Regions from separate parts of the Neorhizobium sp. IRS_2294 genome, predicted to be linked through region 2. Evidence: predicted binding sites of a transcription regulator. Region 2 holds the regulator's gene; each other region holds the start of a gene.

What was found. The regulator PhoB, encoded in region 2, activates phosphate uptake and scavenging genes when phosphate is short. The targets are predictions, from matches to a motif close to TGTCATNNANCTGTCAT.
Region 1: ACQY1K_RS05800 (esterase-like activity of phytase family protein) is a predicted target of PhoB. The motif match lies at 2,827-2,843, and genes of this name have one in related genera.
Region 3: ACQY1K_RS06910 (bifunctional 2',3'-cyclic-nucleotide 2'-phosphodiesterase/3'-nucleotidase) is a predicted target of PhoB. The motif match lies at 2,857-2,873, and genes of this name have one in related genera.

Annotation. Positions count from the first base shown of each region.
Region 1 is NZ_CP191439.1:1,206,819-1,211,612, forward strand. It holds gene ACQY1K_RS05795 (HEAT repeat domain-containing protein) at 67-1,251, shown strand; gene ACQY1K_RS05800 (esterase-like activity of phytase family protein) at 1,395-2,753, opposite strand; gene rnd (ribonuclease D) at 2,994-4,139, opposite strand; gene ACQY1K_RS05810 (MFS transporter) at 4,230-4,794, opposite strand, start outside.
Region 2 is NZ_CP191439.1:382,491-387,284, reverse strand. It holds gene ACQY1K_RS01970 (GcrA family cell cycle regulator) at 1-143, shown strand, start outside; gene ACQY1K_RS01965 (PACE efflux transporter) at 340-774, shown strand; gene ACQY1K_RS01960 (ArsR/SmtB family transcription factor) at 713-1,501, opposite strand; gene ACQY1K_RS01955 (DMT family transporter) at 1,626-2,540, shown strand; gene phoB (phosphate regulon transcriptional regulator PhoB) at 2,522-3,205, opposite strand; gene phoU (phosphate signaling complex protein PhoU) at 3,331-4,044, opposite strand; gene pstB (phosphate ABC transporter ATP-binding protein PstB) at 4,096-4,794, opposite strand, start outside.
Region 3 is NZ_CP191439.1:1,436,763-1,441,556, forward strand. It holds gene ACQY1K_RS06905 (LysR family transcriptional regulator) at 1-741, shown strand, start outside; gene ACQY1K_RS06910 (bifunctional 2',3'-cyclic-nucleotide 2'-phosphodiesterase/3'-nucleotidase) at 777-2,777, opposite strand; gene ACQY1K_RS06915 (PadR family transcriptional regulator) at 3,050-3,751, shown strand; gene ACQY1K_RS06920 (DUF1203 domain-containing protein) at 3,762-4,226, opposite strand; gene ACQY1K_RS06925 (GNAT family N-acetyltransferase) at 4,297-4,794, opposite strand, start outside.

The sequences.
Region 1 (4,794 bases), 820 kb from region 2:
GACCGTGGGGCCAATAACGCGCTGGCGCCCGAGAACAATTTTCCGGAAAAATACTTTGTTGCCGGCGTGGCCGTCGGGCTCTTTCTCGTGCTGCTGGGTACTGCGATCCTTCTCTTGGGACGCAGCCAGACCGCCTCCTCGCTGACCATCTGCGTCGGTTTCGGGCTGGTGCTTGCGGCGTTCGGTGCAAAGGTTGCAGGGAACTGGGCCGGCTGGTCGGTGACCGGGGCCGGCGCCATGGCAGTCGTTCTGTTTCTGATGCTCCAGCAATTTACGCCGCCTGGCACGCCGGCGCTGTTTAAAGGCGAGATCAGCGGCGACTTCTCGCATGTCGCCGATATCCGCATAATCGATGACGAGCCGCTCTACATCTACAAGGATGCCATGGTCCGACGGATCAAGTTTCTTGGCCTCGGTACATCGCTGCAAAGCACGCAGATGCGGATGCAGGTCGATACAATCGAAAAGGAAGCTGGCAAAGAGTATTTCGAGCTTATCGGCGATGCCCAGAAAATCCGGGCAATTTTCGCCGAAGGCCGGCCGGTCCAGTGGCGTTTCGACTATAATGCGCGGCAGGTCAAGAACGGCTCGCTGGTTCTCCTGTCCGAACTGGATACGCTTTCACCTGGGCCGACAGCGGAGGTTAGCGGCAGCACGACAGGTGCATGGTGGGATCTGAGCGCGTTCGCTCAGGCGGCGGTTCGGCCGGAAGCATCGGTCGACCAAATTCAGAAGGCGCTTGCCGGCCTACGGAACGAGGATACGTTCCTGAGGCGCAATTCCCGCGACTTTCTGGTCTCTGCCGGAGTTGTCGCAGTGCCCATGATGCTGTCTGCGCTGCACGCATCGCCGGACGATTACCGCGTCAAGCTCGGCGTGGTCTATGCCCTGGCAGAAATGATCCGCTCCGACCCCAATCTGGCGTCGTCTCTGTCGCAAAAGCTGGCCGCTGAGGATTTTCCGTTGCTGATTCAGGCGGCCGCAGATCCGGACAAGACCATTCGCTACCAGGCAGCAGATTTTCTGTACCGCCTGCAGGATCCGCGGGCCGTGGAGCTGAGCGTAAACGCTGCCAAGGATACGACAGATCAGGGTGTGGCCAATAACCAGATCCTGATCCTGCGGCAGTCGGGGAGCAATCTTTCCTCGTCGCAAAAGAGCGACATCGTCCGTCAGCTCAATGATCCTTCGACGAACTTGAACAGAAGCTTGAAAGCGCCATCATCGCTTAACGACGTCCTGAAATGGTAATCCTGGCGATACCTGAGCTTTAATACGTCCAGGTTCGAGGTGTCATGGAGTCGAAAAGGGTACCTGCTGATGCAGATACCCTTTTCTGTTTCGTCGTGGTGATGTCCGGGCTCTAGAGGCCTGCCGATCACCGCCTCACTGCTTTACTTCGCGTTGAGGAACTCGGCGGCTTCGATCAGGCTGAACTCGTTGTCATCAGCCTTGTTGACGGCGCGACCGGCCGAGAAGGGCAGGTTGTTGTCATTGCCGATGATCAGGTGTGTCGCGTCGATCTGGTCGACATTCTCGATCGTCACGAACGGCATGTCGTAGATGCCGTCCTTCGAGCCAGCCATCTTCTTGCTGTCGGGGTCCTTGATGTTCAGAAGGTCGATATAGCCGATCTTGCGGACGGCCGCGCCGACATTGGCGTCGGTCATCTCGATCTTGTAGACGCGCTTCAGTTCGGCCGGCGCATCAAAGCAATCCGGTTTCGGCTGCTTCGGATCGGCGCAGGCCTTGTCCTTGGTGCCGGCGCCGTTGTCGCGTTCGATGACGAGCGCGGTGGTGGCATCCAGCATGTTGAAATCGCCGATCGCGACACCCTTTTCAGACAGCGGATAGAGCCAGGAACGACCGGTCCAGCTTTTCGAAGCGATGTCGAATTCGATGACGCGCAGCGCGGTGCGCCCATCGGCCTGTTCGACCTTGCCGTCGTCGAGGAAGATCGGGCCTTCCAGCAGGCCGTAAAGCTTCTGCCCATCCTTCGATAGTGCCATGCCTTCATAGCCACCCGAACGCTTCAGGTTGAAGACCGGCATCTTGGCGGCGGGGTTGGCCGGCATCGAAAGGGTCGGGTTGTCAGGCGAGGTGACCTTCTTGCCGTCGACGGTGTTGGCAACGACGTCAGTCAGCTGGCCGAGCATGTCGACTTTGATGAGGTAAGGCCCGAATTCCTCGCCGAGCCAAAAACCGTCTGCGACGGGCTGGATCGATTCGATATCGAAATCGGCGCCGGTCAGGTAGCGCTTGTCGCTGCCTTCCATGGCGATCGGGAAGGGGGCGATCTTGTTCGGGTCCGACAGGAAGATGTTCTTGACGACATCGACCTTGTTGGTCGCCCAGTCGAACTTCACCTGATGCAGGAACAGCATCGCGTCGGAGGAATTGGCCTTGGAGCCGAAACCGTTGTCGGAGAGCGTCCAGAACGTGCCGTCTGCCATCGCCTTGATCCCGGAAAAGCCCTGGATCGGTTGACCGTTGAATGGCAGCTTGACGTCGGTGACGCGAACACCGTCCTTGCCGTCGATCGAGCCAAGCTTTTCCGTGCGCTTGCGGTCCGGCGTGGTGAACTTGCCCGATGTCTTGAGAAATTCAGGCGCATCGGTCGGAGCAGCAGTCACCGTATTGGCCGGCAGGATTGCCTGGCCCGCGAGCTTTGCGGGAAACTCCTTGTCGTCGGCCAATGCCGTGCCGGCGAGGAGGGCACTTACGAAGACGGAGGCTAAAAAGGTCTTGGTCATCAAATCACCTGTTCGATTGAGAAGAACACGCGACGTCGATAGGCGGCACGCATGACGGTGAGGTGATGATCGGTTGACGCTTGGATGAAGGTTTTACGTCTGTTTCTTGACACGCTAAAGCACCCATCAGCAGCATCGCTGAGCAGGGCAGAAACGCCAGAAATGTCTGGGATTTAAGCGAAAAGGGATCGCGCCACGGTGGCCGATCCCTTGGATGTTTGGAGACGGTGGGGGCGAGCCTTACAGCTCGACCGCCTCGACCTTCTTATTGACGAAGCGCAGCGCCACGCCGCCTTGGATCAGCTTGAGCGCCGTGTCGCCGAACAGTTCGCGACGCCAGCCGGAAAGGGCGGCCACTTCGGCCAACTCGCCTTCGGCAGCAATCTTTTCCAGATCGTCGGTATTGGCAAGCACCTTGGCGGCAACGCCCTGCTTGTCGGAAATGAGCTTCAGCAGAACCTTCAAGAGTTCGACGGCAGCGCCCGTGCCTTCCGGCAGGTGAACATGCTTCGGCGCATGCGGCATCTCGGTCTTCGGCAGCGCCAGCGCCGTATTGACAGCCTCGACGATTGCGGCGCCCGAGGACGAGCGCTCCCAGCCTTTCGGCACGGTGCGCAGACGTCCGAGCGCTTCGGTATCCTTCGGCTGCTGCTGGGCAATCTCGTAAATCGCGTCGTCCTTGAGCACGCGCGAGCGCGGTACGTTGCGGCTGCGCGCCTCACGTTCGCGCCATGCGGCGACGAATTTCAGGATTGCCAACTCGCTCGGCTTCCGCAGACGCGACTTCAGACGAAGCCAGGCATCGTCGGGATGCAGGTCATAGGTCGACGCGCTCTCGAGAACCGCCATTTCCTCCGTCAGCCAGAGGGCACGGCCTTCACGTTCCAGCTGTTCTTTCAGAGACAGATAAACGTCGCGCAGATGGGTGACGTCGGCCAGCGCATAGTCGAGCTGCTTTTCCGACAGCGGCCGGCGGCTCCAGTCGGTAAAGCGCGACGACTTGTCGATCTGCACGCCCTTGATGCGGTTGACCAGCTGGTCGTAGGAGACGCTGTCGCCGAAGCCGCAGACCATGGCGGCGACCTGCGTATCGAAGATCGGATGCGGCACGAGATTGCCGAGATGATGGATGATCTCGATATCCTGGCGGGCGGCATGAAACACCTTAGTGACCGCCGTATTCGCCATCAGCTCGAAGAAGGGCTTGAGGTCGAGCCCTTTTGCCAGCGGATCGACGAGCACTTCGACTGTCGGGCTCGCCATCTGGATCAGGCAGAGTTCCGGCCAGAAGGTCGTCTCTCTCAAGAACTCCGTATCGATGGTGATGAAGTCTGACTTAGCCAGCTTTTCGCAGGCTTCCTGAAGGGCAATTGTTGTTTCGATCATCGTCTCATTCACGTGCAGGTGGTCAACCTTCCTTTCCCTTCCCGCCGCAGATGTCAAGACAAACGGCCAGCCTTTCCCGGTAGCGGGCGGCTATTTCCTCTTGTTGCCGTTGCCGTCCCTGTCCTTGTCGCCACCCCGGTCTGCCGGGTCTGCAAGCCGGTTGAAATAGGCGGAGGTGCGTAAGAGCGACCGGAAGCGCGAGTTGCGCTGCTGCGGCGGCACCGGTGCCCGCACCTGCATCCGGCGCAGCGTGTAGATCGCAAAACCGGCAAAGATGAAGGACGTGTATAGGAAGAATGCGCGCGGGCCATAGAATTCCAGCAGTGCTGCGGCAAGCAGCGGTCCGAACGTGGCGCCGACCGACCAGAAGAACAGCAATCCTGCCGCGATCACTGCGTGTTCGCCGGGCTTGGCGTGGTCGTTGCCATGCGCCGAGCAGAGCGAATAGAGCGGCATCGAAAAGGCGCCGAACAGGAAGACGCTGATGATATTGGCCGTCTCGTTGCTGCCCGCGCCGAACGACAGATAGGCGCCGGTGATGACGGACCCGATCGTCGTCCACAGGATGACGCGCCGCCGGTCGAGCTTGTCCGAATAGACGCCGAGCGGATATTGCAGCACCACGCCGCCGATGATGCCGGCACTCATGAAGGTC
Region 2 (4,794 bases):
GGCCGGTTGGCGATCCGCTGACGGACGACTTCCATTTCTGCGGTTGCGATGCGCAGGATGCGTCGCCCTATTGCAAATATCACGCGAAGCTTGCCTACCAGCCGGTACACGAGCGCCGTCGTCCGGCTGCCCGCGCGTCCTAAGCCAGGCGGCTACGGAAACAAGATCGAAGGCGGGCTCTGGCCCGCCTTTTGCGTTTTCGGCATGGCTGACTTGCGCTGAAAAAACTTGCCTCGCACTCCCTGGGCTCCTATTTCGGCCTCGAGAGAGGACGACCTCCCCCTGAATGGGCATAACGCCGGGACGACCCGGCATGAACCTCACCTAAAGGGGAAGATCATGCGCTCGATAAGAGACCGTATTCGCCACGCCATCAGCTTTGAAATCATCGGGCTTCTGATGATGGTGCCGCTCGGCGCTTTCGTCTTCGACATGCCGGCCGAACATATGGGCATTGTCGGCGTCGTGTCTGCGACGGTCGCGACCGGCTGGAACTACCTCTACAATCTGGGTTTCGACCGCTTTCTGCAGGCGCGACGGGGTACGACGCTAAAGACGCCTGCCTTGCGCATTGCTCATGCGGTGCTGTTCGAAATCGGTCTGCTGGTCGTGCTGATGCCGTTTATCGCGTGGTATCTGCAGATTACCCTTCTCCATGCGCTGACAATGGATATCGCGATCGCGCTGTTCTACGTGGTCTATGCCTATCTCTTCAATCTTGGCTACGACAAGCTGTTCCCGCTGCCGGAATGGAAGACCCAGGAAGCCGCCTGACCATCAGAGTTTCGGACGGTGCAATACGCCAGTCCGATGGAAGCCTGAATGTCTCGGCAAACCCGATCTCTCCGGCGCGCGTGATCCGCAGAGCCCGGGTTTCCTCTCGGCGGCCGATCCAGCCGACGCCAAGAGCGCGGTCCAGCAGCGCCGCACCCATTTGTCCCGCCAGATGCGGCCGTCGCTCGCTCCAATCGAGGCATGTCCGGCAGAGCGGGCGTTTCGAACGGGTCAGCTGTTCGAGATCGATCCCGAAATCACAAAAGAACCGTCTGCCCTCGTCGGTGATCAGGCCGGCTCCATCGCCGAGCAGCATGTAGCCGCTTCCTGTTAGGGCATCGGCGAGCGCGATGGCGAGACGGCCGGCCATGTGATCGTAACAGGTGCGGGCAAGCCGTAACGCTTCGTCTTTCGGGCCGACAGGATGATGGCGCTTCGGCCCATCCGCGGCGACTGCCATCAACGCGTGGATCGCGTGCGCGACTTCCGGAGAGGCAAGTCGGTAATAGCGGTGCCTGCCCTGCTTCTCAACCTCGATCAGGCGAGCCTGCGCCAGTTTGCCGAGATGGCCGCTGGTGGTCTGCGCGGTGACGCCGGCGTGGCGTGCCAGTTCGCCCGCCGTCAGCGCCTGTCCGCCCATCAGCGCGGACAGCATGTTGGCGCGTGCAGCATCGCCGATCAGGCTTGCAACTTCCGCAATCGTATTTCCTGAAACCATATTGGGCATGATCCAGTTCTAGCACCGGAAAACTTTGCCGTCAGCGGTCAACGGTTCGGCCGTCGTCGAAGCATTTCTTTTCCTGGTTCCGCTAAGAGGGGCGGAGATTGCATTCATGGGGACAGGAACTGGAATGGCGGACACCAAAACAAGCATGGCAACGGATCTGTTGCTGCTCCTCACGCTCGCGACGCTTTGGGGCGCGTCCTACACGCTGATCAAAGTCGGTGTGGAGACGATTTCGCCTGTCACCTTTATTGCCGTCAGAACACTGGTCGCCGGGCTCATTCTCGCTGCGGCACTACGCCTTCGCGGATTGAAGCTGCCGACCGACCGGCAGACCTGGAAGCTTTTCACGGTTCAGGCCTGCCTCAACAGCGCGGTCCCCTTCACCCTCATCGCCTGGGCCGAACAGACGACCGATGCGGGCCTTGCCACCATCTTGAGTTCAACGACGCCGATCTTCGCCTTTCTTTTGACGGCGCTGATCACCCGCCATGAAAGCGTCTCTGCGGCCAAGCTGTTTGGAGTTGCCGCAGGCATTGTCGGCATATGCCTGATCGTCGGCATGGAGGCGCTTGCCGGCTCGGGCGAGAACCTCTGGGCGCAACTCGCCATCGTGGCGGCGACGATCTGCTATGCGGCGGCTGCCATCTTCGGCAAGAATTTTAAAGGATTGGACCCGATGATGCCCGCCGCGGGATCGCTGATCGCAGGGGCGGCCATCCTCATTCCCGTGAGCCTCGTGGTCGACAGACCCTGGACGCTGACGCCCAGCACCGACTCGACGCTCGCCCTGTTGGCGCTCGCGGTATTTTCGACGGCGCTCGCCTTCGTCATCTATTTCCGGCTGGTGCAGACGCTGGGCTCCGTCGGCACGACGGCGCAGGCCTATCTGCGGGTGCCGATCGGCGTTGGCATCGGCGTCGTGTTTCTCGGCGAAACGCTTGCCTCGACAGCCTGGCTCGGTCTCGCCTGCGTCGTGACCGGTGTGATTGCCATGACGCTGCCGGCTAGGAGACGCGGTGCTCAGGCTTCCATTGAGTAACCGGCACCGCGGACCGTGCGGATGACATCCTGCATGTTGGAGAAGTTGAGTGCCTTCCGCAGGCGCCCCACATGCACGTCGACGGTGCGTTCGTCGACATAGATGTCATGACCCCAGACGCCGTCGAGCAGCTGCGAGCGCGAAAAGACGCGGCTGGGTGAGGCCATCAGGAATTCCAGAAGTCTAAACTCTGTCGGCCCGAGGCGAACTTCGCGGCTCTTGCGGTGAACGCGATGGGTTTCGCGATCGAGTTCGATATCGCCGCATTTGAGGACGCTCGAAAGGACCTCCGGTCGGGCACGGCGCAGCATCGCCTTGACGCGGGCCATCAGTTCCGGCGTCGAGAAAGGCTTGACCACATAGTCGTCTGCGCCGGTGGCAAGCCCGCGAACGCGCTCGCTTTCTTCGCCGCGCGCCGTCAGCATGATGATCGGCAGGCGTTCCGTCTCCGGCCGCATACGCAGGCGACGGCAGAGTTCGATGCCTGAAACGCCCGGCAGCATCCAGTCGAGAATGAGAAGATCCGGAACGCGCTCCTGAAGCCTGATTTCCGCTTCGTCACCGCGAAGCACGGTATCGACCTCGTAACCCTCGGCCTCCAGGTTATACCGAAGGAGGACGCTGAGGGCCTCTTCGTCTTCCACGACTGCGATCTTCGGCTGCATTCCGACTTGCTCCGTCACTCGTCCCGAACCGCACTTAGATCCGCCAGATCCGCTCGCGCTGCTTCAGGTCATTGGTTTTGGCAGTTATCGTCCCGAAACCGGCAGGCGATTTCGGGAGAGCTGCATCATGTCCCGGCGGAGCCGAGCATGTTGGACGTATCGTCCTTCGGACGTTCGCCCTCCGGCTGTGCGCCGGTCGCGATGTAGTAGATGGTCTCGGCGATATTCGTCGCGTGGTCGCCGATGCGCTCGATGTTCTTGGCGCAGAACAGGAGATGGGTGCACGTGGTGATGTTGCGCGGATCCTCCATCATGTAGGTGAGGAGTTCGCGGAACAGCGAGGTGTACATCGCGTCAATCTCTTCATCGCGCTGGCGGATGATTTCGGCTTTTTCCGCGGAGCGGTTGGCGAAGACATCAAGAACGTCCTTGAGCTGCACCAGCGCCAGTTCGGAAAGATGCTCCAGACCACGGGCGAGCTTGCGCGGGACGCCTGTTCCCTGCACGGCGAGCACGCGCTTGGCGGTGTTCTTACCAAGGTCGCCGACGCGTTCCAGGTCAGCTGCAATGCGCAGCGTGCCGATGATCTCGCGAAGATCGGCCGCCATTGGCTGGCGCTTGGCGATGGTGACGATCGCCTTGTCCTGGATATCGCGCTCGGCGTGGTCGAGAATGACGTCGTCGGAGATGACCTTCTGGGCGAGTGCGGAGTCGGAGTTGACGAGCGCACGCACGGCATCTCCGCACATCTGTTCAGCGAGACCGCCCATTTCGGAAATCCGGCGGTTCAGGTATTTCAGTTCCTCGTCATAGGCCGAGAGAATATGGGTCGAAACCATGTGTCTGATCCTTGATGTCTGCAGTTGCGGCTGACGGGCTCTGCGCCCGCATCAGCCGAAGCGGCCCATGATGTAATCCTGGGTGCGCTGGTCATCCGGATTGGTGAACATCTTGTCGGTATCGTTTTCCTCGACCAGGTGGCCGAGATGGAACATCGCCGTGCGCTGCGAAACGCGGGCCGCCTGCTGCATCGAGTGGGTGACGATCACGATCGTGTAGTTGGCGCGCAGTTCGTGGATCAGTTCCTCGACCTTGGCCGTAGCAATCGGGTCGAGTGCCGAGCACGGCTCGTCCATCAGAATGACTTCAGGCGAAACGGCGATCGCACGGGCGATGCAAAGGCGCTGCTGCTGACCGCCGGAAAGGCCGGTACCGCCTTCATGCAGGCGATCCTTGACTTCTGCCCAGAGGCCGGCGCGCTGCAGGCTTGCCTCGACGATCGCGTCCATTTCCGTTTTGCCACGGGCAAGGCCGTGGATGCGGGGACCGTAGGCAATGTTCTCGTAGATCGACTTCGGGAACGGGTTCGGCTTCTGGAACACCATGCCGACCCGGGCACGCAGCTCCACGACGTCGATTTCCTTGTCGTAGATATCGTCGCCGTCGAGCGTGATCTTGCCGGTGACGCGGCAACCCTCGATCGTATCGTTCATGCGGTTCATCGTGCGCAGGAAGGTGGACTTGCCGCAGCCGGACGGACCGATCAAAGCAGTGACGGTATTTTGGCGGACATTCAGGTTCACGTCATA
Region 3 (4,794 bases), 1.1 Mb from region 2:
GTTGCCGACCTGCAGATCATGCGGTCTCGGGCAAAGAGCATCACTCAGGGATTGGAAGCCGAGATCACGCTGGCCGTCAGCGTGATGGTGCCGGCCGACGCGGTGGTCAGCCAGCTACGCGAATTCCGAGAGAAATTTCCAAGTGTCGCCCTCAACCTCAGCGTCGGGGAACTCGGCATGGTGATGGGCCAGGTCATCAGTGGACGGGCCGGCATCGGCATCGGTGGCGCTCTCCTTAAGCAGGACGATTCGCTGATTGCCGAAAGGATCGGTCATTCATACCTCTTGCCGGTCGCAGCGCCGGATCATCCATTGGTGAAGCTCAACCGCACACTCACCCTTGCCGATGTGCGCGACGAGACGCAACTGGTCGTGACCGACGCGTCAGGGCTTACCGCAGGGCGTAACTTCAATGTCTTGTCCTACAAGATCTGGCGCATCAGCGACATCGCCACCAAGTATCAGCTGATCAAGGGTGGGCTTGGTTGGGGTGGGCTTCCAGCCTCCCTGGTGCTCGATGACATCCGCAACGGCGATCTGGTCGCGTTGGATATCGACGCGTACGAGCAGGGGCAATATCCGATCTACGCCTTGCGAAAGGCATCCAATCCGCCCGGACCCGCGGGACAGTGGTTGATCGAATCGTTTGCAGCCAAGCTGTCCTCATGTCCAAACCATGATGACCTTCCCGAACTCCTGAAGCAGGAGCCGGAGAGGACGTATTGGCAGGCTGCCGAATAACACGCCTCCTCGGCCGGACGACTGGATGGGGCGCCTCAGAGAACCAGTCTGAACTTCGCGAAACCGTTCTCGCCGTCGCCGGCATCCTCGATCTTCGTCCCCTTCAGGCTGCCGGCAAACTGGCGCGCCTTGGGTCCGGTCTCGAACAGGGCCGTGGATCCGGGCTGCGCCTTGAACGACCAGTTGTCGTCGGCCGAAGGATTGATCGTCCCTTGATCGATGATGTAGCGAACAACGACGTCGCGGTTGGTGTCGGGGGCGACGAAAATGACCTTGTCGCTGGCGATCTCCGGAAACTTGCCCCCACCGCCGGCACGGTAGTTATTGGTGACGACGACAAACTTCTGCGCCGGATCGATCGGCTTGCCGTCAAACTTCAGGTCGACGACACGGTGAGCATTCTCGTCCAGTACCTTTCCGTCCTTGTCGAAGCGCGACGGCTGGGACAGGTCGATCTGGTAGGTCACGCCATCGATCACGTCGAAATTGTAGGACGGGAAACCGGCGTTGAGCAGCGGAACATCCTTTGATCCCGGCTTGACCTGGTTGAACATGCCAGCCGACATTTCCAGCCAGTTCTTGACCTGCGCGCCCGATATCAGCACGGCCTGAACCGTGTTGGGATAGAGATAGAGATCCGCGACATTCTTGATGGCGATGTCGCCGGTCGGGACGTCGGTGAAGTAATCCGCACCGCCGCGACCGCCGGCCTTGAAGGGAGCAGCGGCGGATAGCACCGGGAGGTCCTTGTACTCGCCTTCCTTCAGCATGTCCTTGATGTACCAGGTCTGCGCATTCGAAACGATCTGCACCGACGGATCATCCGCGACCAGCGCGAAGTAGGAATAGAGCGGCGCGGATGTCTTGCCGACCGGACGGCGAATATAGGCAAGCGTCGCCTCGTGTTCCGGCTTGATGGCCGCGGTGACCTCAGGCTTGTCCTTGACGTCGGCAACGACCTTGCGATTTTCGTCGCGGTGATAGATCGGTCTGACTTCCGAGGTGGAATCGACGATCTTCCAGCCGCTGCCATCCTTTTCGATCAACAGGTCGATCAGACCCATATGGGAGCCCCAGAACCCGGCCATGACGGCGGGCTTGCCCATCAGCGTGCCTTTCTTGGCATCAGCGCCGGCAATGCCCTCGAAATCCTTTGGACCCGGGAAGACCAGATGCTGGTGACCGGTGAAGATCGCATCGATACCCTCGATCCCTGCGAGATAAAGAGACGCGTTTTCCATCCGATCGCTCTGGCCGGAACCATCGATGCCGGAATGGGAGAGGGCGATGACGATATCGGCGCCTTCCTCCTTCATGACGGGCACCCAGGCCTTGGCAGCATCAACGATATCGCGCGTCTGCGCCTTGCCCTCAAGATTCTTGCTATCCCAGGTCATGATCTGTGGCGGCACGAAGCCGATGAAGCCGACCTTGATCGGGGTCGACTGGCCGGAACCGTCGCGGATCTGCTTTTCGATGATCACGTAGGGTTTGAAGAAGAGATCGTCGTCCTTGGCACTGGAGGCAAGCTGGCCCTTGGTCAGGTTGGCGCAGACATGCGGGAAGCCGGATCCTGCAAGAACCTTGAACAGGAAATCGAGGCCGTAGTTGAATTCGTGGTTTCCAAGCGTGCCGACGTCATATCCCAGCACGTTCATCGCAGTGATCACGGGATGCTTGTCGCCCTCCTTCATGCCACGCTCATAGGCGATGTAGTCCCCGAGCGGATTACCCTGCAGGAAGTCGCCGTTGTCGATCAGCATCGAATTTCCGGCTTGGGCTCGAATCGAATCGATGATCGAGGCGGTACGGGCCAGTCCAAGTGTGTCGTTCGGCTTGTCGGCATAATAATCATAAGGGAAGACATGCACGTGGATGTCTGTCGTCTCCATCAGCCGCAGATGCGCCTGGTTGGCGGCCGCGCGTGCCGCAAACGGGTGGAGCATGACGAGCGCCGATGTGGCCGCAATGCCACCGAGAAGGGATCGGCGCGAGACCGCATGATTTTCGAAAAGGTCTTTGGTGAAAAGCGACATCTAATATCTCCCTCCGGATCACTGATGGAGGCGAGCTTAGGCACAATCGCCCACGGACGCATCCCTAAAATGACGGTCGGCGAAAGTTCGGTGACTGCCGGGTAATGACGCGACGGTCAATCCGGATCGGCCGCACCGCGCGCCGCAGATAGCTCGAAAAAAATCCGCCACAAAAATCAAACGGATATGACTTAGATATATCTGGCAGCTTGCAGCGTTGCGGAAATGTGCTACCTTTAGATATATCGAAAGATGCTCTAAAGGAGAGTAAGATGTTTCAACGATTTGAAACCCACAGAAGCTGCAACGCCGATCGCTCGGGCTTCGAGGGACTATTTACCATGCGGGGCGGTCCGTTCAGCAAAGGCTTTGCGGGTAGGGGCTTTGGCGGAAAAGGCGGGCCGGGCGGTGGTCGTGGCTTCGGCGATGATGGCGAGGGTCGTATCGGTCGCTTTCTGATGCAGGGCGATCTCAGACTGGTCGTCCTGGCCTTGATCGAGAAAGAAGCCCGCCACGGCTACGAGATCATAAAACATATCGAAGATATGACGTATGGTTTCTACGCACCCAGCCCCGGCGTCATCTATCCGACGCTGACCTATCTTGAAGAAGCCGGTTACGTGACGGCTGAAGCGGATGGCAACAAGAAGCGTTACACCATCACTGACGAGGGCCGTGCGCATCTCGATGAGAACCGCAGTTTCGCAACGACCATCCTCGAGCGCTTGTCCGAGCTGGCTGAAAAGATCAAGCAGAAGCAGGAACGGCACGAACACCACCGCGATCACGACAGGGGGCCACATCATGACCGCGGCCCGGCTCTGCCGCGCAGTGTGGAAGCGGCGCTTCTCAACCTGAGAGAAGTGTCGGCTCGCAGGATCGAACAAAACGACAAGGCTGCGGGCGATCTCGTGCGGCAGCTCCTCGATTTTGCCGAAAAGCTGGAGCGGGACGGCGGAGACCCGCAGGCATAAGGGGCCCCTGCTAAGCCGCGTCAATCCGGCACTGGAAACAGTTGTTGCGGGCCGAGCGAACGTGGACATAGGCGATATCGGCGCGTTGAAGCAGGTCTTCGGCGCGCCGCATGATTTCGGACGTCGGGGTCACCGCACCCGTGCCATAGACGATCCTGTCATTCTCTCCATAACCCCGGACGATGTAATCGGGACTGACCAGGATTGGCGGTAGAACCTCCTCCGCGATAAACCGCGGGCAGGGCGTCTTATGCAGGAAGATGGGACCGGTTTCGGCATAGGGCTGCGTTGTCGGAAACGGTCGATAGGCAAGAACGAACAGGCTTTCGCCCTCTCCAATATTCCTGAGGCAATGGCGGCAGGGATATCCGGGACCATCCGAGATCATGGTCTCCGGTTGGTGCCCGTAGGAATCGCTGCCTCCGTTCCATAGATGCTCAGCGTGGTCACCCGGGATCGCGTTGAAGATTGGCATGGTCGTCTCCTCTTCTAGTCATAGGAGATGACCCGTCGGGCATTGAAGCGCCACCCGATCCTTGCGCGAGCTAGCTGTCCAGCACCTTCACCAGTTCCGCGCTGGTCATAGGCACGATCTCGGCCTCGTATGTCGAGACGGGTGAAAAACCCATCATCTGGTAGAGCTGCAGCGCTCGGGGATGGTCGAGCGAATTGGTGGTGACGGTGACCTTCTCCGGGTTGTTCTGCCACGCAGAATAAAGAGCCTGCGTCAGGAACCACTTGCCGATGCCGAGCCCGAGGGCCCGCTCGAACAGGCCGAAATAGGACAGCTCTACGACGTTGTCGTCAGTAGAGTTCAGCTCGTAGAAGCCGGCCGGCGATCCGTCGACCAGAAGGATCGTGATCGAACAGCGCGGGTTGTGGATCGCGGCCGCAAGCTCGGCGTCGGACAGCCGCAACCTATCGTACCAGTGCCAGCGCTTGCCGATTTGCCGGTATAGGTACCGGTAGAAATGCAACGGCACTTCGGTGGTGCGTATGATGGCGGTTTGAATGTTGGCCGGAATCGGCATGCTTGTCTTGGG